DNA from 4 places in the Marinomonas dokdonensis genome. Region 1 is predicted to be linked to each of the others. Evidence: predicted binding sites of a transcription regulator. Region 1 holds the regulator's gene; each other region holds the start of a gene.

Region 1 (7,598 bases):
GCGCCAAGGCCACGCGGCGGGCCATACCGCCAGAAAGTTCCGCTGGCATTAAACCTGCAGCACCCTTTAAACCAACGCTGTGCAGTTTTTCTAACACACGCTGTTTTATTTCGTTCGCACTTAGCTTGGTGTGCTCCTCCAATGGGAAAGCAACATTTTCAAACACAGACATGTCACTAAAGAGAGCACCACTTTGAAATAGCATGCCCATTTTTTTCCGCAACTCATACAAGTTTGATCGCGACAAAGTATGTACATTTTGACCATCCACTAAAATGCGTCCTTTATCTGGCGCCAACTGCGCCGCGATAAGACGTAGCAAAGTGGTTTTGCCGGTTCCACTCGGTCCCATCACCGCCGTTATTTTGCCCCGCGGAATTTGCAAACTTACATCATCGTAGATAACCCTATCGGCACGATAAAACTGCAACCCTTGCACTTCTATATACGCATCCATCTCAGATACACCTTAGATCCATGACTATTAGTGCCGAGATATTATCACTGCCCTGCCATAAATCCTATAAAACCCAGCAAGAACCCAATTTCTTGCAAAGATCAAGTCTTGAATTTACATGCCAAACCACATTAAATGTAACCTTCATTTATTCACGAGTTAATTCAACACCATGCTGCTGTTTTCTGCTGCTCTAATTGCCGGCTTAATCTTACTAGTTTTAAGTTCAGACAAATTTATCGAACACTCTGCACTGGTCGCAGAAAAACTCAACGTTAGCCCTATGATCATAGGGATCACGCTCGTTGCCCTGGGCACCTCCGCACCTGAAATGGTGGTATCCGCTATCGCCGCTATCGATAACGCTCCTGAAATCGCGATTGGTAACGTATTGGGTTCTAACATCGCCAATATTGCCTTGGTTTTTGGTGTCACCCTACTATTTTCCGCGATCCCAATTGCTAAGGGGCTATCTACTAAGGAAGTTCCTCTGGTACTTGCCATCACATTGCTGACTGGCGGGTTACTGCTTGATGGCATCCTAAGCTTTATTGATGGTGTCATTCTAATCATTGCTTTCGTTGTTATTTTGACCATTCTTTTAAAAGGCAGCAAAGACCTCGAAGAAGAACTGGCCAGTGAACTGCCTGAAGATGACGGCAGCCCTGTATTCAAGTCCGTCGTCATTGCATTTATTGGTCTTGCGGTATTAATTGGCAGCTCCAAGCTATTGGTTTGGGGCGCTATAGGCATTGCAACGGCTTTGGGTATCAGCGAACTGATTATTGGTTTAACCATAGTCGCCATTGGTACCAGCCTGCCTGAGCTGGCAGCGTCAGTAAGCAGCGTCAAAAAAGGCCATCATGACATTGCCATTGGTAACATCCTTGGATCAAATATATTCAACCTGGCGACGGTATTACCACTGCCAGCTCTTATTGCACCTGGCATAATTGATGACAATATATTGAACCGGGATTACCTTTGGGTTCTTGGCCTGACATGTGCACTTGCCGCTGCGGTATTCATATTCAATGGACGTAAAAACAAGAGCATTCCACGCTGGATCGGTATCCCTCTGCTGGCGTCATATGGTGTCTATTTATTTATGATGACAGTGGGCAACTAACTCAGATGAAAACCATCGAACGTACCGCCATTAAATACCTAATGCTGGCTATAGTTGTCATAGCTATAGCCGCGGTATTTTGGGGCGTAAATACTGGCCGGGTAGGCAACCTTGTAACAAGCGAATCACTCAGCACATCCCCAGACTACTTTATAACGAAAGTTAGAATTAAAGAATTTGATGCCAATGGAAAATTGATTGAGACCTTAAACGCTGAACAAACCCTTCATTATGTTAAAGATAAGAAAACGCTGCTTCAGCATCCCTATGTAGAGCGCCAAGCAGAATTGGGATCATGGAATGCCCAAGCAGACAAAGGCTCAATTGAAGATGGAAGTCGTGATATATTATTAACTGAAAACGCCAATGCCACAAAAAAACATATAAACTCTGCCGACATTACTTTGTCATCAGATACGATTCATTATTTGGACGAAGACGAGTCTTTAACCAGCTACGGTCATGCAAAGCTGTATTCCACACAAGGCACGACCACAGCAGAAACAATCATTGCCTATATCAACTCGGAAAAAGTTGTTATGACGCGTTCCGTAAGAGGACACTATGAACCTACTCCTAAAAATTAGCTCCATGTTCATGGCTGCTGCTATCAGCCAGCAAACATTAGCCCTTCCTGATGATACCCGCCAACCTCTTGACATACAGGCGGATGAAGCCTCTTTTGATCAGCAAACTGGGGAAGCCATTTACACAGGCAATGTGTTTATTACTCAAGGTTCAATCCAAATTGAAGCGGACTACCTAAAAATCAATACTGATTTAGCAACACAGCAATTTAATAAGCTTGAAGCTAAGGGTAAGCCTGCCAAATTCAGCCAGCAGATTGATCTCGAAGGCAACATGGTGATTAGCCAAGGCAACCAAATTCATTACTCAACGACTCTAGGCCGACTGGAGATCACTGGAGATGGCTACCTGAATCAAACCGACAACAAGGTTTCTGCCGATTATATCTTGTATATGGTGAACACTGGCGCCTTTGAAGCCAGCAAAAAAGGCACTGGTCGCGTCACTATGACATTACAACCTCAAACAGAAGAATAAAGAGAATGACATGGCACTTCTAGAAGCAAAACATCTCGCCAAGAGCTATAAAAAGCGCCAAGTGGTGAAAGATGTTTCTTTATCTGTTGAATCTGGTCAAGCCGTCGGTTTATTAGGCCCTAATGGCGCAGGCAAAACCACTTGCTTCTACATGATTGTGGGCATGGTGAGCAATGATGCTGGCGGTATTTTTATTGATGGTCAAGACATCACCAGTAATGCCATGCATACCCGTGCACAAAAAGGCATTGGCTACTTACCCCAAGAAGCCTCCATCTTTCGTAAAATGTCTGTAGAAGACAATATTTCCGCTATTTTGGAGACTCGCAAGGAGCTAAACAAAGCTCAGCAAGCAGAAAAGCTTGAAAGTTTGCTTGAAGAGTTTCATGTTACTCACATTCGCAAGAACCTCGGCATGGCCCTTTCCGGTGGCGAAAGACGCCGCGTAGAAATTGCTCGCGCTCTGGCAATGAATCCAAAGTTCATTTTATTAGATGAACCTTTCGCGGGTGTAGACCCGATTTCGGTGGGCGACATCAAGCTCATCATCAAGCATCTGCAAGACAGTGGCATAGGTGTTTTAATCACCGACCATAACGTACGAGAAACCCTAGACATCTGTGATAAAGCCTACATAGTCGGCAATGGTCATATCATTGCTTCTGGCGACGCGGAAACCGTTATCAATAATGAACAGGTGAAAAAGGTATATCTAGGCGACGATTTCCGCCTATAACCCCCTTATCATTATTGTTCAAAGAGAGTAGTATGCATAACTCGTTCCAATTCACCTATTTAGAAAGAGTTGCTTTATGAAGCAGTCTTTACAGCTTAAAATCGGTCAACAACTGACCATGACACCTCAGTTACAACAAGCCATACGCCTGTTGCAACTCTCTACTTTAGATTTGAAGCAAGAGATCCATGAATTTCTTGAATCCAATCCCCTGCTTGAAATTGACGACGATGAAAGCCCTATCGTCCAAACTACAACAAGCAGCGAAGAAAAAACGGATAAAAAAACCGAATCAGAAAACCCTGTTATCGAAGCTGAAGAAGCTCGCATTGAATCTGAATGGACGGATAGCATTCCTGAAGAGCTGTCTATTGATAGTAATTGGGATGACACCTATCAGAACTCGGCATCAATAGGCGAACAGAGTGGCTACGAAGGTGGCGACACAGATTTTGAAAGCCGCAATGCTCCTGATGAAAGCATTCAAGACCATCTCATTTGGCAGCTTAATCTAACCCACATGTCTGACCGGGACATTGAAATCGCTTACGCCATTATTGAATGTGTTAAATCTGATGGTTATCTGAGCATTACACCGGACGACATTTGGCAATCTCTAAGCCAAGAGCTTGAGGACCTAGAGTTTGATGAAGTCATTGCCGTGCAGCACAGACTTCAGCGCTTTGATCCGGTTGGTGTGTGTTCAATTGATTTAAGAGACTGTTTATTAGTACAACTGGAAGCTTTCCAGAATCACCCTCTTTATAAAAATACTCACAATCTAATTGATAATTACTTACCTCTATTAGGCAACCGCGACTTTACGCAGTTAATCCGTAAAACCAAGCTCAAGGAAGCCGCTTTAAAAGAGGTCATTGATTTAATTCAACAGCTTAATCCAAGACCTGGCTCTGTTATTGATCATGGCGATACCGATTATGTTATTCCTGATGTTTCGGTGAAAAAGGTGAATGATGTTTGGCAAGTGGAGCTCAATAACGACGCCCTGCCACCCGTCAAAATCAATGAAACTTATTCAGCCATGGCGAGCACAGCCGTCAACACGGAAGATGCCACCTACATTAAGACCTCTTTGCAAGAAGCAAAATGGTTCATAAAAAGTTTACAAAGCCGTAATGAAACTTTGTTAAAAGTAGCCAGCTGTATTGTAAACCGCCAAATTGACTTTTTTGAGCTTGGCGAAGAAGCCATGAAACCTATGGTATTGCATGATGTTGCAGAAGAAGTCGGCATGCATGAATCAACCATTTCCCGTGTGACAACGCAGAAATACATGCACACGCCAAAAGGTATTTTTGAGCTTAAATACTTTTTCTCCAGCCATGTAAATACAGCCTCAGGTGGTGAGTGCTCTTCAACCGCCATCCGAGCCATGATCAAGAAATTGGTGGCGGAAGAGCCACCTAAGAAACCACTGAGTGACAATAAGCTGGCGACAACGCTAGCGGACCAAGGCATTCAAGTAGCGCGAAGGACTGTCGCCAAATACCGAGAGGCGATGAACATCCCTCCTTCCAATGAACGAAAACGACTGATTTAAGACGGATGTGACCTTTATCATGCCATTGAAATCACTACTAAAAACTGAGTTGTGTTTTGCCAAACAAGACATAGTGAGTAAAAAAAGAGTTTTAGAGAACCTAGCCAGCATTGTTTCGGACCGCTTACACTGTGAAAACAGCGCTGTTTACGATGCTCTTTTAGGGCGTGAAAAACTAGGCAGTACAGGGGTTGGTAACGGTATCGCCATTCCTCATTGTCGTCTTGAGTCAGCTAACCATACGGCAGTTGTCGTCTTGTCCCTCAACGAAGCGATTGATTTTGACTCCATCGATAGAAAGCCTGTGGATTTGATTTTTGCCTTAATTGTACCGCCACATGAATGTGACCAGCATTTATCAACGCTGGCGAAAATTGCCGAAATGGCGCAATCTTCAGAAACCCTAGACAAACTTAGAGCGGCGAAGACTGACGAAGAATTGTTCAACACGTTCCACTCTTTATTATAAGGAACAGCCATGCTTGAAGAGACAGTTACCATTATAAATAAGTTAGGCTTGCATGCTCGTGCCGCCGGCAAGCTTATTGAAACAACGTCTAGATTTTCATGCGACATCACGATTGAAAAAGATGGCCGCAATGTAGACGGCAAAAGCATTATGGCCATGATGATGCTAGCGGCCAGTAAGGGCACTCAGATCAAGATTAAGACCAACGGTGAAGACGAAGCTGAAGCCTTAAAAAGCGTTATTGAATTAATCAATAATCGTTTTGACGAAGACGAGTAGACTCATGTCTGAGCAATCCATGTTAACTCATCTGCAAACGGTTTCGGACTCTCTTGAGTCCGGTGCCACCATGCAAATACGTTACCTTCTGAACGGGGCCCTACCCGCACAGGACGTTGCTCGCCTTTTAGAATCCTCCCCACCAAAAGAACGTAAACTCCTATGGGAGCTTATCGATTCCGAAAACGAAGGTGACGTCCTTCAATACCTAAGCGAAGACATAGGTGTCCAATTCCTAAAAGAGATGGATACAGAGCGCTTAGTGGCTGTCTCTGAACACTTTGAAAGTGATGACCTCGCCGATTTACTCCAACATCTACCAGAGACAGTTGTAAAAGAAGTTTTGGCCTCTATGACGGCCCAAGACAGAACTCGAGTCGAAACACTATTAAGCTACTCTGAAGACTCGGCCGGCGGCCTGATGAACACGGACACCATCACAATTCGTCCGAATATCACTCTGGATATTGTATTTCGCTATTTGCGACGTCATGAAGAACTGCCAGACATGACTGACAGCCTATTGGTGGTAAGCCGCTCCGATCGCTTACTCGGCTCTCTCCCCATCACCAAATTACTGGTGGCCGATACGGACTTAACCGTTCGCGATGTTATGGAAACAGAAGACGAAGTGATTTACGCCGACACACCTGTCAGCGAAGTTGCGCAACTGTTTGAAAAAATGGACTTGGTTTCTGCTCCCGTTGTTGATAAAAACACCCATAAGTTATTAGGTCGTATCACCATTGATGACGTGGTGGATGTTATTCGAGACGAAGCAGAGCACTCCATGTTGAGCATGGCAGGTCTTGATGATGATGAAGATACCTTCTCGCCTATACTTAAAACTACCAAGCGTCGTGCAGTTTGGTTAGGCATTAACCTGATCACAGCCTTCACTGCCTCTTATGTTATTGGCTTGTTTCAGGACACTCTCGACCAAGTTGTCGCCCTAGCGATCTTAATGCCGATTGTCGCCAGCATGGGGGGCATTGCTGGCTCCCAAGTACTCACCCTAGTAATACGGGGTATCGCTCTCAACCAAATTGGCTCCACCAACACCCGCTGGTTATTAAACCGTGAGCTCATTGTTGGTTTGATTAATGGCTTACTTTGGGCCACGGTTATTGCCGCCCTAACCGCCTTATGGTTTGACAACCTCAAAATTGCCTATATCATTGCGGGCGCAATTATTATAAATCTCTTGTTTGCTGCAACAACAGGCACTCTTTTGCCCATTTTACTTAAGAAAATGGGCATCGACCCAGCCTTAGCAGGCAGTGTTATTCTGACGACAGTGACTGATGTGGTGGGATTTTTATCTTTCCTCGGTCTCGCCACCATTTTTTTAATATAGGTTCCCATGACAGACTTTGATCAATTTGAAAACGAAGAAGATATCCCTAAAAGCAAAACCCAGATCAAGCGAGAAGTGGAAGCGCTACAAGATTTAGGCAAAACCTTACTTGGGTTGAGCAAAAACCAACTTAAAAAAGTGACCATGTCTGATACATTGCGTGAAGCCTTTGCTGAAGCCGACCGCATCAAACAGCGTGAAGCCATGAGACGTCACCTGCAATATATCGGCAAAATCATGCGTACCGAAGACCACGAGACCATTTCTCAGCAAGTGGCCTTATTTGACACAACCTCTGCCGCTTACAATAAGCTGTTTCATCAACTTGAACACAAACGTGATGCATTGATTGGTGAAAATTCAAAAGAAGAGCTATCAAAATATCTGGACGAACATCCAAATTTGGAAGAAATTCAGCTTTTACGTCAGCTGATCCGCCAATCTCAAAAAGAAGTCGAGAATGGCAACAAGAGCAACACCAACCGTAAAAAACTCTTTAAACTGATTCGTGAAATCGAAGAAACCAAGTTAGGTTTACGCGGTTA
Region 2 (7,598 bases), on a different contig from region 1:
TGTTATGTTGATCGCTTCATATGATAAAAATAAAATATCTTTCTCCTTGTTAAAAAAACACTTGGCCAACACCAATTTTGTTATGCTGTTTTCCGTACTTTTATTGTCTTTGGTTTTGGTTTTTTCATTGTCCCACTTCTTCATAATTCAACGAGAACGTGAAAGCCTACAATCTTATGTTGAAGAAATATTTTCACGTGCCAAACAAACGTCGAGACAAATATACCAAACGATAGGTTTGATCGATGCGCTCGGTGAGTCAAGCTGTGATGCACCATACTTAAGCTCTCTACAGGAAATTTTATCGCACCACTATTTGATAGAAGATGCTGGGAGAATAGTGGGAGATAAAATTATGTGTGCGGCGAAAATAGGCGTTTTTGAGCCACCTAAAGTTATCCAGTATGAAGTCTCTACAATGAGCGCTATTAGAGATATTCGCGTTTTGATGACCAAAAGCGGAGTCTTTTACTCAGGAGAGAGACGTGCCATCTTAAACTATAAAAATTTTTTCATTACCCTAGTGCCTACTGTCTATCTTGGGGTGGAGAGTCCAGATGAGCACTCTGGTGCGGTTTTTAAAAATTATGAAACGGGGGAGGTGATACGAGTCTTTCATAATATAGATAGACAGATGGCTGCATCTTTCTATGAACGTCAGCAAAATTATCCTGATTTTCTTCTCTTACCCGATCAAAGTATCAGAGTTGAACTTTGCTCTGAAACCTATCGCTATTGTATTGATGGGATAGATTTTAAACTGGGTATCTTCGATATTGCCTTCAGTAAAGTGCTCTACTTAGTATTTTTATCTTTCATTCTTGCCTACGCGATCTATATTTCCATTCATTACATCAAAAATATTAAAGGTTCCCTCAAATACCGACTCAGTTATGCCATTCAGAACAATAAAATATATCCCCTTTATCAACCAAAAATAAACCTTAAAACTGGCAAGATTGTTGGGGTAGAGGCACTGGCTCGATGGCAAGACGAAGTGCTTGGTGCTGTGTCCCCTGACACCTTTATTGCATTAGCTGAAGATTTGAAGCTCATTAAAACACTGACCAAACAAATCACTAGAGCCGTATTGCAAGATGCCAAAGAAATCCTTGCGCGTAATGAGGATTTTACAGTCAGCCTTAATTTATCGGTACAGGATTTGGTGGATGCGGGTTTTCTGCGTTTTATAGAAGACGAGGTTGAGAAACAAGGGATTCGTCGCCAGCAAATTATTCTCGAGATAGCTGAGCGTTGTGCGACCGAGAGTGAAAGCCTGTCGAGCTCAGCTCATGATTTTTATATAAAAGGTTATCAAATTTCCCTAGATGATTTTGGTACAGGATTTTGCAATCTATCTTGGTTGTCTAAATTAGAGTCTGATGAAATTAAAATTGACCGTATGTTTACCCACAGTATCGGTTCTAACTCGGTAGGGTTAATTACCCTCGATGGTATTTGTCAGCTATTGAGTAACTTTCACATGAAAGTTGTGTTTGAAGGAATTGAGACGCAGCAAGAGGTTGATTACATTATGGCGAAGTCACCCGATGCGATTGGTCAAGGTTGGTTATTTGCCAAAGCCATGCCCATGGCAGACATCAAGCTACTGCTGGAGAGTAAGTAACTTGATGTCCATTGGGTTAAGCTGAGCGAAGTGAAATTATAGTTAGCCTAACGGGCCACCTAAAATAGTGGTTTTTAACCCAGCAATGATGTTCTCGCCTGTTTCGAGTTTTAATTCATCATACCAGGCTTGGGTTTCCTGCATGTTTTCACCATGGGTCACTTCGCTTCGCTTACGGGCTTTCAGAACCAAGTCTTTAACACGGTCACGACGCTGCTCTTCATAATCTTTAAGAGCAGTTACTACGCTTTCATGGGTAAAGCTGGAAAGCTTGGCGAAACATTGTCCTAATACGACAGAGTCTTCCATTGCCGAACAGCCACCTTGACCAATATCTGGAGTGGTGCTGTGGGCAGAGTCTCCAAGTAAGGCAATGTTGCCTTTTACTAATGTAGGGAAGGGCTCAATGTCATGGATTTCAACTCGGTTGGTGGTTTGCGGGTTAATGCTATCAATCAACAACTGAACTTGGTCGGACCAGCCTTTAAAGTAGCCTTTTAAATCCTCTACCAAGGTATCGCGATTTTCTTCCAAACCTAACGGCAATGGTACATCAAAGAAGAAGTAAAACTGTCCGCCAGCGATTGGCATGATGGATACACGCTTGCCTTCGGCTACATAGGTTGTCCATTGTTCTGCAGGGGCAATATTAGTATCTATATCCACTAATCCATTCCAGTTTACATAGCCTGCATAACGACGCTCCACTTGATAACCTAAGACATGATTACGAATGATAGAGCGGCCACCATCGGCAGCTATCATAAAGTCACCCGTGGCGCTGGTGCCATCTGTGAAATAGGCGGTTACGCTATCTTCGGTCTGAGATACACGTTCTACACGCTTACCGAAGTGAATATTTTTTCGTCCCCAGAAAGCAATCATTTGGCTCTGTATTCCCGCTCGGGAAACAGGGCAAGGGCGTTCTCCCACCGCTTCCACCAAAGGCGCTAAGCTAAATTCCGTCATAGGAGTGCCTGAAATTCCATCATGGTACGCCATGCTCAGCATGGGGCCACCTAGGTCGTCCATGATGTGAGACATACCCAAATGGTTCATGCATTTCACACCATTTGACCAGATAGAAAGTGCCGCACCCACAGGCTTGATTTCTTTAACGGCTTCGAAAATTTCACACTCGATGCCTTGCTGTTTTAATGCGGCGGCCGCTGACATGCCGCCAATCCCTGCTCCTATGATTAATGCTTTCATGCTTAGCTCCTTACTCTTCATTCTTGACTGGTTACGATCAATTAAGATGGTTTGCGCGATTTGGTCATCGCTTTCATCTTGGTTAGTTCGCAAGATTTGTGCCATGAAACAATCGAAACATATTTTATTTATGTGAAACTATCGTTTCAGTAAATAAGAGGGTTAGCAGAGTCATAACAAAACGCCGCTTGTACCTTTCAAGGAAAAAAACTGAGTTATTGAGTTTTTTTGGTGCAAGCGGCGTAGGTTATGCTACATGATGGTGATTGATTTTCGTGCTTGTTAATCGGTTTACTTAGTTTGCCAATTAACTACCACGGTAGGTACTGTAAGAGTAGGGCGATACCAATAAAGGAATGTGGTAGTGGCTGCTTTCATCATTGATACCAAAACGAATTACCACTGTGTTTAGAAAGCCTGGCTCAGCTACTGAGATCCCTTGCTGGTCGAAGTATTTGTCTATGGCGAATTCCAGTTCATAAATGCCAGCTTTAAAGTCATCTTCAGCTAATAGTGGGGCATCACAGCGACCATCATCGTTGGAAAGAGTGCTGCAAATGAAGACTTTTTGACCATCTTGGGTGTATTTGAACAGCTGAATCTCGACTTCAGCGGCGGCAATGCCTTTTGTGGTATCTAGAATGTGCGTAGTTAAGTATCCCATTGTTTTTCCTCGATCATTTTCAAAATAATTAACGGTATTTGGTAATTCTAGCCTGTTTTTTGCAAGCTCTTTCCTTAGCTCTATTGTCAATTTAGAAACGTTTGTTTTAAAGTGATCAATAATTGTGCCAGTTGTTCCAATCTGTAAGTACCCCATGTATTGCATGCTAGCCGCTTAAGATTCTGCCTAGTACTTCTGAATACCGTGTGGGTGTTTGCTATGTTCATTTTGTTAGGAGTTAAAAATGTCTGGGTACCCAAGAGACTTGGTTGGTTATGGTTCTAACCCCCCTCATCCACAATGGCCGAATAAAGCCCGTGTTGCTTTACAGTTTGTACTAAATTACGAAGAAGGGGGAGAGAATTGTATTTTGCACGGGGACCCTGCTTCAGAAGCCTTTCTATCCGAGATGGTCGGAGCGGATGCTCGCACTGGCGTTCGTCACATGAGCATGGAGTCCATCTATGAATACGGTAGCCGCGCAGGTGTGTGGCGTATCCTGCAACTATTCAAGGAAATGGACATTCCTCTGACGATTTTTGCTGTGGCAATGGCTCTTGAAAGACACCCAGAGGTTGCCAAGGCCTTCCAGCAGGCCGGTCATGAAATATGCAGTCATGGCTACCGCTGGATTGATTATCAATATGTGGATGAAGCCACCGAACGCGAGCACATGGAAAAAGCCATTGAGATTATTCGCCGAGTGACAGGGGAAAGGCCTTTAGGCTGGTATACCGGCCGCACCAGTCCCAATACTCATAAACTGGTGGCGCAAGAAGGGGGATTTTTATACAACGCAGACGATTACAGCGACGATTTGCCCTTCTGGCAGGTGATAGAAGAAAAACCACAACTGATTATCCCTTATACACTGGATACTAATGATATGCGTTTTGCTGCAATGCAGGGCTTCAATACTGGTGAACATTTTTTCCAGTATTTAAAAGATGCATTTGATACCCTGTACGAAGAAGGCAAAGAAAGCCCTAAAATGATGTCGATTGGCTTGCATTGTCGCTTAATAGGGCGACCTGCACGTATCGCAGGGCTAAAACGCTTTTTAGAATATGTGAAGCAACATGATCAGGTTTGGTGTTGTCGACGCATTGATATTGCCCATCATTGGCGCGAACACTTTCCTTATAAAGAAGCCTAACTGGAAGCAGATTATGACGATGCATTTATCCTTTAGCACAATGACAGAAGAAGAGTTTATCGCTACTTTCGCGGATATTTATGAACATTCTGCATGGGTTGCAGAGCAACTGTGGCGCATGGTTTGTGAAAACCCTAAAGGTCATTTTGATGATATCCAAAGAATCAAACAGACCATGCACGATATTGTTGAGAAGAGCTCGGAAGAAGAGAAACTCATTTTACTCAGAGCGCACCCAGACCTTGCGGGCAAAGCGGCCTTAGCAGGGGAAATGACGGAGGCCTCAAAATCTGAACAATCAGGTGTTGGTTTAGATCAATGTTCTGAAGAAGAGCTGACACAGTTTCTACAACTCAATGATGCCTATCGTGAAAAGTTTGGATTTCCCTTTATTATGGCGGTAAAAGGTGCCAGTAAGGAGCAAATCTTGTCTGGTTTTTTGTCGAGAACTCCTAATGATGTGGCCACCGAGTTTGCAACCGCCATGGAACAAGTCCATAAAATTGCGGGCTTCCGTTTGGCGGCCTTAGCAGAAAGCTAGTGTCCAATTAGTCCAATAGGAATACCAAAAAGCACCAATGAGTTCGCCTCATTGGTGCTTTTTATTAAGAGGTACATGTGTAGCGAGAGAGTTATCGCTCTTTGTCCATGAAGTTTGCCTGAATACGCTGATTCAAGAAGTCTTCCGCACTGATCGGCTCATAACGCTTTTCAGGTCCTTGAATAATTTGCGATTTATTCGCTTGGCAGAAAAAAGCGACCGAATGGCGACTGCCACAGTACTCATCGATTTTTGGCTGACGTACTCGGTGCAAATTCGACACCAGTTTGTCATCACTCCAGCGCATCAACATATCACCGATGTTACAGGTCACCACGTTGGCTAAGGGTGGAATATTGGTCCAGCGTTTACTCTCAGCTTCTTTGCCTGGGCAAACCTGTAGACCACCGTGGCCGGGATGTTGGAACAATAGGGTGAGGCAATCAAAATCCGTGTGTGCTCCTGCTCGCCAGACATTACCCTGTTCGGTAACACCTTGCGTAGGGAAATAATGCAGCAGGCGTAAGGTACTTTGATAGTCACTGTTTTGTGGGTCGTGAGCCTTGCTGAAAAAGTCTCGATCAAAGCCGAGCTTGTCTGCAAAACAGGACAAAACCTTCATCCCTAATTGCCAGCAACGTTGTTCAAAGTATTCTGTGTTGGCTTGAAAGAATGGTAGAAGCTCCCGACTCGGCCATAGATTTTCCATGTGGTAACGGGTAATTTGAAAAGACTCTTTTTGATCTTTTGTGCCCGTGGATGGGCGAATTTGGCTGCGACTTTCCCAGCCAGCATTGACCCCTTTGGGGCGAGGGAATTGAGCTTTAGTCGCTTCTGGTAGCTCAAAAAAACGCTTTGCTTCACCAAAAGCTGAGGCTATTTCTTGTTCACTGATACCATGATTGGTCAGTTGGAAAAATCCAATCTGGGTGGCGGCTTGCCAGAGTTGTTCGCTAATTTCTTCGCGACGTTGCTCGAAATTGCTCATATCGATAAGTGGAATTTCGCGGTCATCGGCTTCGATGCCTGCGCCACCAAAAGTGGTTTCACGATTAAGTTCTTCCAGTGCATAGCTGTTGATCATAACTGCCTCCTAATAAATAAGTGCTTATTAAGGGGAGCAATGACCTAGTTTAAGCATTCGCTTAATACCTGCCAGCTTCTACTCCAGTTTTCATTGAGTGTTATCGCTTTTCTATTACCTCATATTTCCTAGGGGAAAATCAAGGTGTGTTACCACACACCTTGTTGTAACTCTGCTGCTTCATCTTCTAGACAAGGCCCAATCACTTCTACGTGGCGCTGACCAGAGTCAAATACCTGACGACAAGGCAGGGCAAGGGTTGGGTTTTCTGGATGATTTCCGGTTATTTGCTTTAAGCGGTCTTCACTCAAACCATACACAAGACGGCCTAAGCCCGCCCAATAAGCGGCCCCTGCGCACATGGCGCAAGGTTCTGCTGAAACATACATGGTGCATTTAGCCAAGAAGTCAGGACGATATTGCTTACTGGCTCGGGTCATGAGCTTGCGCTCAGCGTGGCCTGTCATGTCAAGATCTGGCAAATAACCATTTACTTGAGTCATCAGTACTTCCCCGTCTTGGTCCACCAAAAGGGCTGCGAAAGGGTGTATGCCTTGTTTCTTCGCCTCTTCTGCCAAAGCAAAGGATTGGCGTAATAGGGCTGTATCTTTTTCGTTTAGTGTCATGTTTTATCACTTCTTCTTAGGAAGGCTCCAAGGGAATAGCCACATTTGGATCCATTGAATGGATTTGAATAGCAGCAAGCTGATCACAGATAGGAAAATTAACCCAGCAAAGGCCTGTGGAATTTTAAAGAAAGAGGTGGAGAACTGAATGAAATAACCCAGACCTTGTTCCGCCGCCACAAACTCTGCTACCACGGCACCGATAATCGCGAGGGTAATGGATACTCGCAGGCCACTGAAGATGTGTGGGATTGCATAAGGAATACGAATTTGCCAGGTTTCGCGGTAGCGAGGCGCACGCAAAGATTGGCTTAACTCGATCATTTCTGGTGGCGTTTCCAACATCCCTGTGGTGGTGGATACCACGAGAGGGAAGAAAGTGATCAGACAGGTGATCAACACCCGTGATGGATCGTCCGTGCCCAGTAAAACAATAATCAAAGGTGCCACAGCTACCACCGGCGTGGACTGGATCACGATCAAGGCAGGGTAAAGCACACGGTTCATTAACTCAGAGCGCATCATGCCAATGGATAAAGGTAGGGCGATACAGATAGACAGAGCAAAGCCCATTAACGCAACCCTTAGTGTGGCCCAAAGGTGTCCCATCCAGCGGGAAAATTCCACATCGAAAAAGGCTGAAATAATCGCTGAAGGAGACGGTAAGATATAATTTGGCACCTTACCC
Region 3 (7,598 bases), on a different contig from region 1:
TCTTGGTCTAAATCTTCCGATGACGTGATCTCATAATAACGGGCGTTGAGCTTGTCTATATTGGCCGCAATAATGCCTGCTCGTGGTAGTTTATTGGCCGCTTCACGAATCTGCTCTAGACAATATTTTAAGCTACGGGGGAAGTAAGGATCTCTTAATAAGAAGCTCACCGTTTTCGCACCATTAATTGAGGTTCTGACCGTACGGCGATAATCCAAGTAAGCACTTTGAGATTTTAATACCTTAGACCAAACTACTTGCCCGAGCTGTACGCTCTCTTCATTTTCTGCTTGTAGCATCAAGGAAAGTGCCGCATCCAGAATACGAGTGTTCATGTCCGCACGTTCTATGTAACGCCCCATAATCAGGAACTGCCAGCCAGCATCACGGCTCATAGCGCCTGCTAATAAACCAATGATGGTCTGACAACCGCTGATTACCGTGGTCAGGAAATCATGGCGCTCTGAACGGTTGATGCCTTGTTTAATATTATGGCGAGCATAGATGTCCAGCTCGTTGATCAGCTCCCAAATCTCTTTGGGTACCACATCTCGTGAAGTACGAATATTTTCTCGAACCATTTTGATAGAAGACAACATAGAGCTTGGGTTGCTGTCATCCGCTAACAAGAATTTTACGACGTTGCGCTCATCTTTTACCTTGTAACGTTGCTCAAATAACTCTACGCCACTGTTAATTTCAATTAGGTTGTACCATGACACTTGAACGTTGCGAGGCAAATCAAACAGTAGGTCATCATAGACACTAACCAAACGAGCAGTGTTTTCAACACGCTCTAAGTAGCGTGCACTCCAAAATAAGCGTTCTGCGACTCTAGATAACATAATTATTGCCCCTTCGTTTCAACGATCCAAGTATCTTTACTACCACCACCTTGTGACGAATTAACCACCAGTGAGCCTTTTTTCATCGCGACTCGGGTAAGCCCGCCAGTGGTCACATAGGTATCTTTACCCTGCAAAATAAACGGGCGAAGGTCTAAGTGGCGAGGCTCCAAATTCCCTTTTGAAATAAGGGTAGGGGCCGTCGACAATTTTAGGGTGGGTTGGGCAATATAGTTTCTCGGGTGTTTCTTTATTAAATCGGCAAAGATAGCTTGCTCTTTCTTGGTTGAGTGAGGCCCAACCAACATGCCATAACCGCCAGACTCATTGGCAGGTTTAACCACCAATTTGTCGAGGTTTTCCAGCACATAGGCTTGCTGTTCTGGGTCATCACATAGGAAGGTTTCCACATTTTTAAGGATAGGCTCTTCTTTTAGGTAATAACGGATGATTTCTGGTACGTAGGCGTACACAACCTTGTCATCAGCTACTCCAGCACCCGGCGCATTGGCGAGGGCCACATTACCGTTACGCCATGCACGCATAAGTCCGGGCACGCCCAATACGGAATCTGGGTCAAAGGCTTCTGGGTCAAGGAATAAGTCATCAATACGACGATAAATTACGTCCACACGTTCTGGACCATCAATGGTCTTCATGTATACGCAGTCGTCAGAGTCGACAAATAAATCACTGCCTTCAACTAATTCAGCCCCCATTTCTTGGGCAAGGAAGGCATGTTCAAAATAGGCTGAGTTATAGATGCCGGGGGTCAGAACCACAATTTCTGGGCTGTCGATATCACGAGGAGACAAGGCGGCTAAAGTATCAAATAACTGCGAGGTGTAATCATTGACGGGCAGTATCTGATCGTTTTCAAACAGTTCTGGCAAGACACGCTTGGTAATCGCGCGGTTTTCAAGCATATAGGAGACACCAGAGGGGACGCGTAAATTATCTTCAAGGACGTAGAAATCCCCTTTGTCATCGCGGACCAAATCTGTGCCACAAATATGGGCCCAAACACCATAAGCTGGCGACACGCCGACACATTCAGGGCGAAAGTTTTTAGATTCTTTGATGATGTGTTCTGGGATGATGCCATCTTTAATGACATTTTGATCGTGGTAAAGGTCGTCGATGAAGAGGTTAAGTGCTTTTAGGCGTTGTTTAAGGCCTTCTTCGGCTACTCGCCAAGCGGATGCTTCTATGGTTCGAGGGATAATATCAAAAGGCCATGCTCTATCAATATTGCCTTCTTCTGTGTAGACAGTGAAGCTAATACCCATTTCTTGGATAGTGGCTTCTGCCGTCAATCGGCGCTTTTCCAATTCGTCTTCCGAAAGACTGTTTAAATAACTAAATAGCTGTTTTGCGGGTGCTCTTGGCTTACTTTTGCCGTCGATGAGTTCATCAAAAAAACCGTTTGACTGATACTGGTTGTGTAAATTATCCATTTAAACCTCGTTCTGCGTTATCAAACTGGGGCTGCATACCATCATAGTGAGCAGGTTTGCTAAATTGTCTTGTGTTCTTGCCCCATAGAAGGGAGATCATTACTCCATTTGTTAAGATTGGTAATTTTGTTTTCTCGTCCCTCCACACTAATCGCTTTTATCTGCTTTGTGAAGATAGCAAGTATCAAGCCAGAGTATTATTTTCAGTGGTTTGCGGTAAAAAATTAAATGCTCTAAACCTTGATCTAGATGGGTGTCATTCTACGATATAGTCTTTACTATTAGCGTTTGCTTGTGTGTGCAAATGTAGAGACTTGGTGAAAAACGGAGTGGCTGGTTGACAAAAATACATAAAACTTTAGTGGTAGGTGCCGGTATTGGTGGCTTGACATGTGCTTTAGCCTTGGCTAAACGGGGCATGTTAGTGACAGTTTGTGAACAAGCCGCCTGTTTTAGTGAGGTTGGGGCGGGTTTGCAGATTGGTCCGAATGCCATGCATGTACTACGAGCGTTAGGGCTCGAAGAAGATTTAAAACCCCTAGCTTATACCCCTAACTTTGCCAGCATTCGTCATTACAAAACCGGTGAGTATTATTTGAAAACCCCTTTGGGTTGCGCCATTGAGAAAAAGTATGGCGCACCATATTGGCACTTACATCGGGCGGACCTGCACGCCATTTTGGTGCAAGCCTGTGAAGCGGCGGGTGTCGAAATCCTCTTAAATGCTCAAGTTAAAAGCTACCAAGAAGATGCTGGTGGTCAGGGCGTTATGCTGTATTTAGAAAATGGTTGGGAGATAGCTGCGGACCTAGTGGTTGCCTCCGATGGGGTGAAATCTTCGATCAGACAACAAATGTTGGGTATGGATAAATCCACCTTTATGGGGCAGGTCGCTTGGCGTGGTTTGATTCCAGTAGAAAGCCTGCCTTCCATTAAAATCCAAGCGGATGCCAGTGTGTGGGCAGGGCCAGGAAGGCACTTTGTTAGCTACTATGTGCGTGGCGGCCAATACATTAACTTTGTCGCAGTAGAAGAACGAAATGCTTGGCACTCTGAATCTTGGCGGGAAGAGGGGGACGTTAATGTGTTACGACAAGCCTTTGCTGGCTGGCATCCTGAAGTGACAGAGTTACTTAAGTGTGTGAAAAGCACCTTTTTGTGGTCGTTAAATGGCCGCAGTGAATTGCCTTTTTGGCATAAAGGGCCGGTGGTATTGCTTGGTGATGCTTGTCATCCTATGTTGCCTTTTATGGCGCAAGGAGCCGCTATGGCCATAGAGGATGCCTATATATTGGCCGAGTACGTTAGCGGTGCAACCTCAGCTGAGAGCCTTGAGCAAGCATTACAGGCTTATGAGCAACACCGCAAACCAAGAACGAGCAAGGTGCAGGCTATGTCGAAAGCCAATGCAGGATTGTTTCATATGCATGGAGGCGTATTAGGGCTATGTAAGCTCAAAGCGCTTAAACAAGTTTCTCACTTTGTGCCTTCTGTGGTGGAGAATAAATTAGACTTTGTTTATGGCTACAATGCGATCCAGCAAGACTTATAGCTAAATGCTCTATAGATCGCTTCATAGAAAGTTTTTTGTTATACCAAAAGGTAAAATAATCATGACAATTGATTATTAGCACCTTGGCTTCCAATTCTCTATCATCGCGCCTCTACTTTTAAGTGACTCATCAAAAGTGAGTTACTTCCTTTAAGGAAGGTACGAACAAGTCCACTGGCTTCAGCGTGTGGATAAACCTTTATTATTCGAGGCAAGCTTCGAAGTCCAATATTGAACATATTGGCAAGAAGATTAACAAAGAATAAAAAGTGTTTAGCCCACGCCCTTCGGGTCTTTCAGAGAAACGGCCTCTCTGTGTTAAGAGTGATTGAAAGGTATTAACATTCCTGCTCACTCTTGCCTTGATAGACCGTTTCTCTGATAAGACTGTAGCTCAGAAGACTTAATCGCACCTTCCTTTAACTAAACTCTGGAAACAACAGACTGTATGACTTCTAAATCTCCACTGGCGCTTTTACCGCTGGTTCTTTTCTTGGTGCTTTTTGTCGGAAGTGGCCTTTGGTATCAATCTCAAGGGGTTGATTTTGCCTTCTATCAAATCTCTGCGCCGGTCGCGATATTACCGGCCATTGCTTTAGCTATCTTGTTCGCTAAAGGGTCGCTTAATCAACGTATCGAAACCTTTGTTAAGGGGGTAGGGGACAGCACCATCACCACCATGGTACTGATTTACCTTTTGGCAGGTGCGTTCGCTAGTGTGGCAAAAGCGGTCGGTGGTGTGGATGCCACGGTGAACTTTGGTTTAAGCATTGTTCCGGCATCTTTGCTGCTGCCGGGCTTGTTTGTGATTACCGCCTTTGTGGCAACCTCTATGGGTACATCCATGGGAACCATTGCGGCCATTGCTCCGATTGCGATTGGTGTCGCCGAAGCGGCAGACCTGCCATTGTTGCTGACTGTAGGCACAGTGATTGGGGGCGCCATGTTTGGTGATAACTTGTCGATTATTTCGGACACCACTATTGCCGCCACTCGTACGCAAGGTTGTGATATGCGAGATAAATTCCGAATGAACTTTAAGATCGCTCTGCCAGCGGCGTTAGTGACACTGGTATGGCTCTATTTCCAGAGTAGTGGTGCACAAATTACTGACTTGCAAGACTATGATCTAATCAAGGTTTTGCCCTACGTGATGGTGTTAGGTCTTGCGGTGGCAGGGGTGAATGTTATGTTGGTATTGTTTAGCGGTATTGTGTTTGCAGGCATAGTGGGCTTAACCAGCTTGCCAGAATACAGTGTGGCAAACTGGTCTGCTGATATTTACGCAGGCTACAGTGGCATGCAGGAAATCCTAATCCTATCTCTGTTGATCGGTGGTCTAGCGGCGGTCATGAAGTCCCAAGGTGGTTTGGATTGGCTAGTGGGTATGGTTGAAAAAGTTAGCCGTGTATTTGGTGGTAAAGCTGGGTCAACTCGTACAGGCGAGCTGAGTATCAGTTTAAGCGTTGCCCTAACGAATCTTTGTACAGCAAACAACACTGTGTCTATTTTGATTAATGGTTCAGTGGCGAAAAATCTGGCTGAACGCTATAACGTTGATCCTAAGCGTAGTGCAAGCTTGCTCGATATTTTCTCCTGTGTTGTGCAGGGGATTTTACCCTATGGTGCGCAAATCCTATTGGCTTCTTCTTTGGCAGGGTTATCACCATTAGATCTTGTTGCGTATGTGCAATACAGCTGGGTCCTTGCTCTTGTTGCATTGTTATCCATCGCTTTTGCATGGCCTAAGACGGCTAAATAACGCATCAGTGTTCTGCTAAGCCCATTTTGCTAACCCAAGGGGACGTAAAATGGGCTTTTTTGTGCAAGTTGTAGTCTACCCTTCATTTAATGCATTTTTTCCTATCGCTTCTTGTTACACTCTCGCCCACTTTTTAACGCACCAATTTAGGGATGGCAGACGAGGGAAGATGTTAAAACAGGGTGAAGGTTTTAAAGCCGAGTTAATTTTGCTCTTGGTAACTGTGCTAGCAGGCTTTGGTTGGATATTCGCGAAAGAAACTCTGGTAGGTCTACCCCCGCTATTTTTTATGGCCATGCGCTTTTTGATTGCTGGTTTTGTGCTTTTTTTAGTGGGACAGAAGTACTTTAAGGGACTTGATTGGGCACTTATCAAACAAGCTTTTTTTGTTGGTGTGATCATGGGCATAACCATGATGTTTTGGGTAACTGGGCTGGATCAAGGAAGTAACCTAGGTGTAGGAGCCTTTATTACGAGCTTGGGTGTGGTCATGGTGCCACTGGTTGCTCGCTTTATGTTCGGCCAGCGACCACCGATGAATATTTGGTTTGCCTTACCCATTGCGATATTGGGTCTTGCTTTATTGGCTTTGAACAATGGCTTGGATTTTGAGTTCGCGCAATTTTATTTCTTGGGGGCCGCGATTGGCTCCGCCTTTCAATTAAATTTTTTATCTCGATTTTCCATGAGAATGCATCCTTTAGTGCTAACGGCTGTTCAGCTTATTGTTGCGGGTATCTTTCTATTACTCTTGTCCCTCTTAACGGAATCACTTCCGCACAGCATTAGTATCAGTGTTGCCGAATGGTTTCTTGCAAGCACTTTAATCGCAACCAGTTTGCGCTTTCTGCTGCAAACCTACGGTATGAGTTTAACTCAGGTGAGTCATGCTGCTGTCATTATGAATTTAGAGCCCGTATGGGCAGCCTTGTTAGCCGTCGTTTGGTTTGGTGAAGTGATGGAGGTGGGGCAGGTGGCAGGCTGTGTGCTCATTTTTATTGCAATGCTAGTGAGCCGCTGGCCACAGATAAAAGGCATGTTTTACTCAAAAAGCCATGAATTGCCTCTGAAATAAGTAAAGAAAGTGAATGTTTTTCGTTAGTCATTTTACCTACTTTATTTGGTGTTAATAATGCATGTTGTTATTTTAGCTGGTGGTGAGAGGTTCAGAATGATGGATGTACCCCTGGCTTTATGAAACAGATTGATCGCTGTTTTGTAACCTACTGCGCACATAAAACTTACAAGGAATTCTGCTAAATGCTTACGAAAATGAAATATGCGTCCGGTGTGGCATTACTCATGCTGCTGGCTGGGTGCCAAGAAGAGACAAGTAGTCAAGCCGCTGCCCCTAAGGCCGCACCAAAAGTACAAGTTGGCGTAGTAGTCATTGAACCTCAAAAAGCAGATTTAGTTGCAGAATTACCCGGCCGTACGGCTGCTAGTTTGGTCGCGGAAATTCGACCTCAAGTAGGCGGTTTGGTAAAACAGCGATTGTTCGAGGAAGGACAAGTTGTTGAGAGCGGTGACCTGTTGTACACCCTAAATGATTCCACTTATGTCTCCTCCTATAAGCAAGCGCAAGCAGACCTTGAGTCGGCTAACGCAATTCTAGCTTCTGCGCTGCAGACAGATAAGCGTTTTACTGAGCTTCGTAAACAGAACAATGTTTCCCAGTCAGATAGTGATGACGCTCATGTAGCGTATCTTGAAGCCGTTGCGAGCCAGAAGAAAGCTGAAGCCGCACTTGAAAGTGCCAAGATTAATCTAGAATATACGAAAATCACTTCCCCCATTAACGGTCGTATCGGTATCTCTGCGGTAACAGTAGGGGCCTTGGTGACAGGAAGCCAAACCACCGCCATGACGACTGTTCGTGCGCTTGACCCTATTTATGTGGATTTGTCTCAAACCAGTTTGGATCAGCTGAATCAGCGTACTTTGTTAAGCCAAGATGGTGTTGAGTTAGGCAGTAATAAGGT
Region 4 (7,598 bases), on a different contig from region 1:
CTAAAGTGTACTTTTACGATTACATTGCACTATGTGTCGCAAAAGTGACATCTTCTAAGCCACTGTTTTACACATTTCCTTCTCTATTTTTGTAACTCTATGATTTTGTTGAAAATATAGAATTGCTATTTATCTTTATTCGATTCTATTTCCTCTTTTTTTAACTTTTCTCAAAAAAAATGAACAGATAAAGGTAAGAGCATGCAAGTAACATCCAACTTATTGTCAAATTTGTAGAAATGTTTAGATTAAATAGCTGTTGCTTGCGTGTATCGAGCATTCATTAGAAAAAAAGTAAATTGCATCTATTAAAGGGAAACGAGAATGAAAAAATCAATTATTGCTCTTGCTGTATCTAGCGCAGCATTGACCTCTGTATCTGCTATGGCAGCAGAAGGTTCTACATTTGATGTATACGGTAACATCCAGTATGCAATTACTGATACTGAAGGTGCTGGAGATTTCGAAGATAACGGCTCTACTCTAGGTGTACAAGGCGATACAAAAATCAATGATGATCTAACGGCTTTCTTCAAGTATGAGCTGGAATTTGATGCTGACGAAGATGGCGACGACGATAACGAAGCGAAACTGGACCAAGCATTTGTTGGCTTGCAGGGTAACTTTGGTAAAGTAAAAGTAGGTTCTTTTGATAGCATTTATGGTGACGCTATCCAAGATTCTGTTGACCAGTTTGATTACATCGGTTTTGCTGGTTCTTCTACTACAGAAGAAGGCGATACTATTGCTTACTTCTCTCCTTCATTCAACGGCTTTGAATTCCAAGTTTCTTCACAAGTTAATACTGCTGAGGGCGAAGGTAATGCTACAACAGCTGTAGCTAAGTACAGTGTTGATGCACTGACCATTGCGGCAGGTTATGACTCACTTTCTGATGATGCTGAAGAAACCGTTGGTTTTTCTGTCGGCTATCAAGTAACTCCAGCGCTATCTGTCTCTGCGAAAGTTGAGAGCAATGACGACCAAGATATTACTGGCTTGTCTACTCGTTACGGTTATGGCGCAGGAGATCTTTACGCTTCTGCACAAGTTGTCTCTGAAGATGGTACTGATGATTATAACGAATATGCTGCAGGTGTTAGTTATAGTCTTGCTGCAAATATGTATGTATTTGGTGAGCTAGGTCAAACTGGTTCAGCTGAAGACACTACTTCTGCAGTAGGTGTTTACTACGGTTTCTAAGGTCGTTTAGCGATTTTATTTACTCTAGGGCTTTTCGTGCTTAGGTGCGAAAAGCCTTATGTTAAATACGATCATTCAAGGTTCCATATTTCTTCTTTAATAGCAGATTGTTGGAACATTCCTTGGCATCAGATGGCAACATCTGGTGCCTTTTTTATGCTGTTCTGAACCTCAATAAAGAGCTTGATTGTTATTTGATCAAAACGTTAGACTTTAACGTTTACAGTTTATTGGGGATGGCTATGATTAATATGGATTTTAGTAAATTTGTTTTAATACATACCTCCCAACAAGATTGGCAGTTAAGCCCAATGGCTGGTGTTTCGCGCAAGCCGTTAGCTCGAGCTGAAGCTGAAAGAGGTCACGCTACGAGTTTAGTTCAATACGAAGCAGGTTCGTTGTTTCGTCCCCATCCTCACCCACTGGGCGAAGAAATCTTAGTGCTCGATGGAATTTTTTCTGATGAAAATGGTGATTATCCAGCAGGAAGTTATTTTAGAAACCCGCCGGGCAGTAGTCATGCCCCCTATAGTGAGGAAGGATGTCTGTTATTTGTTAAGCTACACCAATTCCAAGAAACGGATTTGAATTCCTGTTTGAATCCACCGGTTCATTTTTGGCATGGTGAAGACGTGGCAAGTGCATTGCTTTATCGCTTTGGTCAGGAATCTGTTTGGTTGGCGCGGATGAGCCCTGAGGTTAATTTGCTTTTATCGTTAGACCTCTCTGCGAATATTGAAGTTTTTGTTATTTCTGGTGAAGCCGTTTATGGTAATTTTGAGCTTCAAGCAGGTAGTTGGATGAGAGAGCCAAATTTTCACAGTGATGAATGGCAGGTAAAGTCTTCAACTCTGCTATGGATAAAATCAGGACATTTTTGAGTTAAGGAGTACCAGATTAAATGAGTAGCGCAAATATTAGTTGTATTGTTGCCAAACAAGAAAGAGTTTACTTGCCCGTTGAGGGGAGTGAGCAATTTTTCCCTGTAGGTCGAGTGTATTGCGTTGGTCGTAATTATGCTGCTCACTCGAGAGAGATGGGGGATGATCCTGATCGAGACCCACCATTCTTTTTTGCCAAGGATGCTTCATGCGTGTTGCCGGTTGCATTTTCGACTCAGACGGATTTGCCTTATCCTATGGCTACTGAGCAGTTTGAATATGAAGTAGAGCTGGTTGTCGCAATAGGAAAAGGTGGTAAAAATCTTTCTATTGAGCAAGCGCAAGACAGTATTCTAGGCTTTAGTGTTGGTCTTGATATGACACGTAGAGACTTACAAACCCAAGCTAAGAAGAAAGGTCGCCCCTGGGAGGTAGGTAAGTCTTTTGATTTGTCTGCTCCAATGAGTCCTATAGTCTTAAATAATAGTACTGTTGCAAAAGACCTTGCTAAGGCTGAAATCGTTTTGCAGGTAAACACCGAGGTAAAGCAAAAGAGTGATATTTCTCACCTTACTTGGTCGATTGAAGAAGTAATTTGTAAGCTGTCTGAAGTCTTCGAGTTGCGTCCTGGTGATCTCATTATGACAGGAACCCCAGAAAATGTTGGTGCTGTGAAGATTGGGGATGTCATGGATGCCAGTATTGAGCATTTAGGTTCAATCAGTCTTAAGGTTACTGATTAAACTCATGAAAGCTTTGCTGTAAGGCCTGTGTTTTAAGGTGTTGGCGCTTTTTTAGAAAGTGAAGCGCCACTTCAGCTGTGCACAGGCCGTCCTCTTTTTGATTACGACGTTTGCTAAAGACAGATGTCTCACCGCTAATTTGATAATGCATTAAGTCTTGTAAGTAAGGTGATTGGTTATACATCTTTCGAGCTTGCTGCCAGGTTCCATCAATGACAATGATGTGCTCTGCGTTAAGAGCATCATCTTCATGAGCTCGTTTAGAGGTATCATCTGTTAAATACACTAGGATGGTTCTCTCTTTAGGAAGCCTAAGAATTTCGTTTGGTGGGCATACTCTTGACCAAGTGACGACCTCGCATTCTTCCATTAGATGTTGCTTAACGAGCGGGCCTGTCGCGCTGGTTTTTTTAAGCTCTTCGCTATGAGTGAGTAACCAAATTTTCATACTTGTATCTGCTTGCCCCAGAAAAGAAAAGCCCTGCAAAAGCAGGGCGTAAATACTAGGGTAAAGCTTATAAGAAATTACTCTTTACTGACAGATCCAATTTTGTGAATAGACAAGTCAGCACCATTAAATTCATCTTCTTCGCTTAAGCGTAGACCGTTGATCGCTTTAATTGCCCCGTACACAACTAAGCCACTAGCGGTCGCGAAGACAACGCCCGTGAAAGTACCTATGATTTGCGAGGTAAAGCTAACACCGCCTAAGCCTGCAAAGCTCTCTAAGCCAAAGATACCTGCCGCAATACCACCCCAAGCGCCACAGATACCGTGTAAAGGCCATACACCAAGAACGTCATCGACTTGCTTGAATTTTTGTTGGATCAAGGTGAACAACCAAGTGAATAGTGCTCCAGCGACTAAGCCTGTTACCAGCGCTCCGATTGGATGCATAATGTCTGAGCCTGCACAGATGGCTACGAGTCCAGCAAGGGGGCCGTTATGAATAAAACCTGGGTCATTTTTACCTAAAATCATGGCTGCTACGATACCGCCAACCATCGCCATCAATGAATTGACTGCTACTAAGCCACTGATACCATCTAGGGTTTGGGCTGACATGACGTTAAACCCAAACCAACCAATGCAAAGTATCCAAGCACCCAAGGCAAGAAAAGGAATGTTGGATGGGGCAAAAGCAACGAGTTTGCCATTACGAAAGCGGCCGTTACGAGTGCCAAGTAGTAAAATTGCCCCAAGAGCTACCCAGCCACCAAAAGCGTGAACAACTACTGAACCGGCAAAGTCATGAAATGGTGCCCCATAAGTATTCGTCAACCAATCTTGAAAGCCGTAGTTGCCATTCCAAATCAGGCCTTCAAAAAATGGGTAAGCAAGGCCGACAATAATGGCGGCGGAGATAAGCATGGGGTAGAACTTTGCTCGTTCTGCAACGCCGCCAGAAATAATAGCCGGAATTGCTGCGGCAAAGGTCATTAGGAAAAAGAATTTAACTAAGGTATAGCCATTTTGTTCCGCAAGGCTGCTGGCGCTTTCAAAAAAATTGATTCCATAAGCGATTTGGTAACCGACAAAGAAATAGACCAAGGCAGAGACTGCAAAGTCGGTCATTATTTTGACTAAGGCGTTTACTTGGTTCTTGTGTCGAACGGTACCGACTTCAAGAAAGGCAAAACCTGCGTGCATGGCAAATACCATGATCGCGCCTAATAAAATGAAAAATGTGTTTGAGCTTGCTACCAGCATTTCTACTGCGCTTTGGGTTGATATCACGAAATGACTCCTAAAGGTGCACCTATGCGGTGCTGGTTATTGTTTTGCACTCTCTTAGAACTTAATTTTTGTTGTTTTTAGCTCTTTGCTAAGAGAGTCGCAAAAATAAGCAAAAAACATTCCATTTTCGCTTACTTGTGGTGCGGGTGTTTGTTTTTGGTGCTGATGTCGTGTGTTGTTTTGGTGCTTTAGGTGAAAAGCTGTACAAAAGGTTAAAAATTTTTTGGAGCGTAGGAAGAAATATTATTTTATGTTTTGTAAATCTGGGTTTTTATTGGCTTCCTATTTTATTTTTAACGCTTTATTATCATAGGTGTTAGTTTTATTTAATTAATCTAACTTCTATAAGATGGCAAAAGGCTTAATGACTTTTAGCTTAATGAGTAGTTTGTTCTACCAGAACAATTTAAATAAGAATTGAGGTTTGTATGTCAGGTCAGTTAGTTTCAGGTATTGTTAAATGGTTTAACGATGAGAAAGGTTTCGGGTTTATTGAGCAAGATGGCGGTTCCGATGTGTTCGTTCATTTTCGCGCAATTAATGGCACCGGTCGTCGTACTCTTCTAGAAGGCCAAAAAGTAAGCTTTGAAGTCACTCAAGGTCAAAAAGGTCCTCAAGCAGAGAATGTAACAATAGTTGAATAACTTTTGCCTTCTTTGTTTAAAAAGCCATGTTCTTGAGCATGGCTTTTTTATGCCCGTAATTTAAGGGAGTATTTGTGTTACCAGTATTATATTCATTTCGTCGTTGCCCCTATGCGATACGAGCTCGCTATTGTTTGGCCTTGTTGCAAGTACCTGTTGCCTTGAGAGAGGTTGTACTTAAAGATAAACCAGCGCAACTACTTGCCTTAGGTGGTCGTACCACGGTTCCTCAATTGATCGATACGGATGGCCGAAGATATGAAGAGAGTGCAGATATTATGCACTTTGCTTTGTCGCAAAGTAAGTTAGAGAATCGTGTACTTCAGTTATGGCCAACTGATAGCAGGCTTAACTTTAAAATTCATGCTTGGATTAATTACAACGACAACCATTTTAAGTATTGGCTAGACAGGTACAAATATGCTGATCGCTACCCAGAACACAGCGAAGAGCATTATCGTAGTAAAGCTTGCGTGTTTTTACATCGCCTAAATGAGCGCTTAAACCAACAATCATTTCTACTCGGTGAAGAGATTAGTCTAGCGGATATTGCGGTCTTTCCTTTTATTCGTCAATTTTCTGGCGTGGATGCGACTTGGTTTAATAATAGTGAATATGATGCGGTAAAGGCTTGGTTAAAGAGGTTTCTAGATTCTAAGGTATTTGAATTGGTAATGAAAAAATACCAACCTTGGCAAAGTGGGCAGGAAGAGATTGTTTTCCCATAAGATAAAAGGCGTATATTCCTTAACGTGGGATATACGCCGGGTTATTATTAGTCAATTAGACCAAAGGTTATCCAGTATAAGAAGCCTGGATCCGCATCGCTTGGTAAACTTAACGCAATGAAATTCCCCGACTCATCTAAATACTCAGTGTTTGGGTAGTTGTTTTGTAATACGCTGATATTTAGCTTGGCCAAATCTTCTTGATTCAAATCATAGTAAGACTGCACGCTAATGGCTAAAGCCCTTTCAACAGCTAAACTGCTCGGATAGTGTTGGATGACTTCTTGGCTGCGTCGTAAAGCAGAAAGAGGCGCTTGGCGCTTAAGGTAGTAAAACGCAACCTGAGTCTCATGTCTGGCTAGAATTTCACGTAAGTGCTGCATTCTTGCTTTTGCATCTGGCGCATATTGGCTATTTGGGTAGCGTGCCAATAAATCCCCTAATTCATTGAAGGACTGTGTGAACTCCTTTGAATCTCGATCACTAGGGTCAATGTTCAGATAGCGTGCGACTAGAGTCTGAGTGCCTGTATAGGTAGACAGCGCACGCATATAGTACACATAATCTAAAAGCTCATGATTAGGATAGTTCTTGATGAAACGGTCGGCAGTAGCATGTGCTGCAATATACTCGCCCGCTTCGTATTGAGCGTAAATAAGATCTAGTTCTGCGCGGGTGCTGTATTCCCCAAAAGGATAGCGAGAATCCAAATCTTTTAAGTGCTTAATGGCTGTGACGGGAAGATTGTCAGCAATGGCTTGTTGAGCTTTATCGTAGTAAACCTGCTCAGGAAGGTCTGGTTCGTGGACTGGCTTGCTAGAACAAGCGACGACAAGCAAAGAAAAACTAATGATTCCGACGAATCGGAGCAACGAGTGATGAAATCCCATGTATAATAAAAACCTTGGTAAAGTAGTAGATTGGCCTCAATCGGCATTTGTAGCGTTATATTACGAAAAAAAATGAAGAACAAGGCGCTACACGTTTTTTTCACATTAGGCCCCTATGATACTTTCTAGAGGCCTTGAACAACAAGCATAAGTACATTGTATGGCAGAGCGCATAGTAAAAGAAGCCCAGGTACCGTTCGATTTGAGCGGCAACCGATTTGATCAAATCGCGACAGAACTTTTTAGCGATTATTCTCGTTCGAGAATAAAAATTTGGATCAAAGAAGGCGAGCTAAAAGTAGATGGCAAGGTGACCAAACCTAAAGAAAAGTTGTTTGGTGGTGAAGTGGTTTCATTGGATGTCTTGATTGAAGATCAAGAAGACCATGAGGCTCAGGACATGCCATTGGATATTGTCTATGAAGACGACGATATCATCATTGTTAATAAGCCTGCGGGTTTAGTGGTCCATCCTGCAGTAGGTAACCGTGATGGTACCTTGATGAACGCCATCTTGCACCATGCACCAGAAACCGCTCATATTCCAAGGGCTGGTATCGTGCATCGCTTAGACAAAGACACCACAGGTCTTATGGTGGTAGCCAAAACACTGGCGGCTCAAACGGATCTGGTTGCGCAATTGCAAGAACGCAGCATGGGGCGCGAATACGAAGCCATCACGATTGGTGTGATGACAGGTGGCGGCATAGTCGATGAGCCTATTGGTCGTCACCCTCATAATCGCCAGAAACAAGCGGTAGAACCTGTTAAT

The links. The regulator sigma-54, encoded in region 1, starts transcription at its own class of promoters, with help from an activator protein. The targets are predictions, from matches to a motif close to TGGCACNNNNNTTGCTNT.
Region 2: hpxO (FAD-dependent urate hydroxylase HpxO) is a predicted target of sigma-54. The motif match lies at 2,926-2,943, and genes of this name have one in related genera.
Region 3: ACUM5Y_RS03250 (circularly permuted type 2 ATP-grasp protein) is a predicted target of sigma-54. The motif match lies at 2,477-2,494, and genes of this name have one in related genera.
Region 4: ACUM5Y_RS15395 (ammonium transporter) is a predicted target of sigma-54. The motif match lies at 4,671-4,688, and genes of this name have one in related genera.

What each region holds. Positions count from the first base shown of each region.
Region 1 is NZ_JBRAND010000004.1:50,612-58,209, reverse strand. Features, by position in the region: gene ACUM5Y_RS11030 (ABC transporter ATP-binding protein) at 1-457, opposite strand, end outside; gene ACUM5Y_RS11025 (calcium/sodium antiporter) at 630-1,586, shown strand; gene lptC (LPS export ABC transporter periplasmic protein LptC) at 1,592-2,173, shown strand; gene lptA (lipopolysaccharide transport periplasmic protein LptA) at 2,151-2,651, shown strand; gene lptB (LPS export ABC transporter ATP-binding protein) at 2,662-3,387, shown strand; gene ACUM5Y_RS11005 (RNA polymerase factor sigma-54) at 3,464-4,948, shown strand; gene ACUM5Y_RS11000 (PTS sugar transporter subunit IIA) at 4,968-5,417, shown strand; gene ACUM5Y_RS10995 (HPr family phosphocarrier protein) at 5,427-5,696, shown strand; gene mgtE (magnesium transporter) at 5,701-7,053, shown strand; gene yjgA (ribosome biogenesis factor YjgA) at 7,060-7,598, shown strand, end outside.
Region 2 is NZ_JBRAND010000002.1:458,375-465,972, forward strand. Features, by position in the region: gene ACUM5Y_RS06640 (EAL domain-containing protein) at 5-1,627, shown strand; gene hpxO (FAD-dependent urate hydroxylase HpxO) at 1,670-2,839, opposite strand; gene uraH (hydroxyisourate hydrolase) at 3,147-3,503, opposite strand; gene puuE (allantoinase PuuE) at 3,748-4,659, shown strand; gene uraD (2-oxo-4-hydroxy-4-carboxy-5-ureidoimidazoline decarboxylase) at 4,673-5,200, shown strand; gene ACUM5Y_RS06665 (isopenicillin N synthase family dioxygenase) at 5,292-6,284, opposite strand; gene ACUM5Y_RS06670 (nucleoside deaminase) at 6,434-6,910, opposite strand; gene ACUM5Y_RS06675 (ABC transporter permease) at 6,917-7,598, opposite strand, start outside.
Region 3 is NZ_JBRAND010000001.1:680,302-687,899, reverse strand. Features, by position in the region: gene ACUM5Y_RS03255 (alpha-E domain-containing protein) at 1-845, opposite strand, end outside; gene ACUM5Y_RS03250 (circularly permuted type 2 ATP-grasp protein) at 848-2,302, opposite strand; gene ACUM5Y_RS03245 (FAD-dependent monooxygenase) at 2,640-3,854, shown strand; gene ACUM5Y_RS03240 (Na+/H+ antiporter NhaC family protein) at 4,303-5,616, shown strand; gene ACUM5Y_RS03235 (DMT family transporter) at 5,786-6,691, shown strand; gene ACUM5Y_RS03230 (efflux RND transporter periplasmic adaptor subunit) at 6,877-7,598, shown strand, end outside.
Region 4 is NZ_JBRAND010000009.1:2,005-9,602, forward strand. Features, by position in the region: gene ACUM5Y_RS15375 (porin) at 325-1,203, shown strand; gene ACUM5Y_RS15380 (cupin domain-containing protein) at 1,326-2,084, shown strand; gene ACUM5Y_RS15385 (fumarylacetoacetate hydrolase family protein) at 2,105-2,827, shown strand; gene ACUM5Y_RS15390 (tRNA-uridine aminocarboxypropyltransferase) at 2,817-3,275, opposite strand; gene ACUM5Y_RS15395 (ammonium transporter) at 3,353-4,564, opposite strand; gene ACUM5Y_RS15400 (cold-shock protein) at 4,993-5,208, shown strand; gene ACUM5Y_RS15405 (glutathione S-transferase) at 5,283-5,936, shown strand; gene ACUM5Y_RS15410 (outer membrane protein assembly factor BamD) at 5,984-6,826, opposite strand; gene rluD (23S rRNA pseudouridine(1911/1915/1917) synthase RluD) at 6,987-7,598, shown strand, end outside.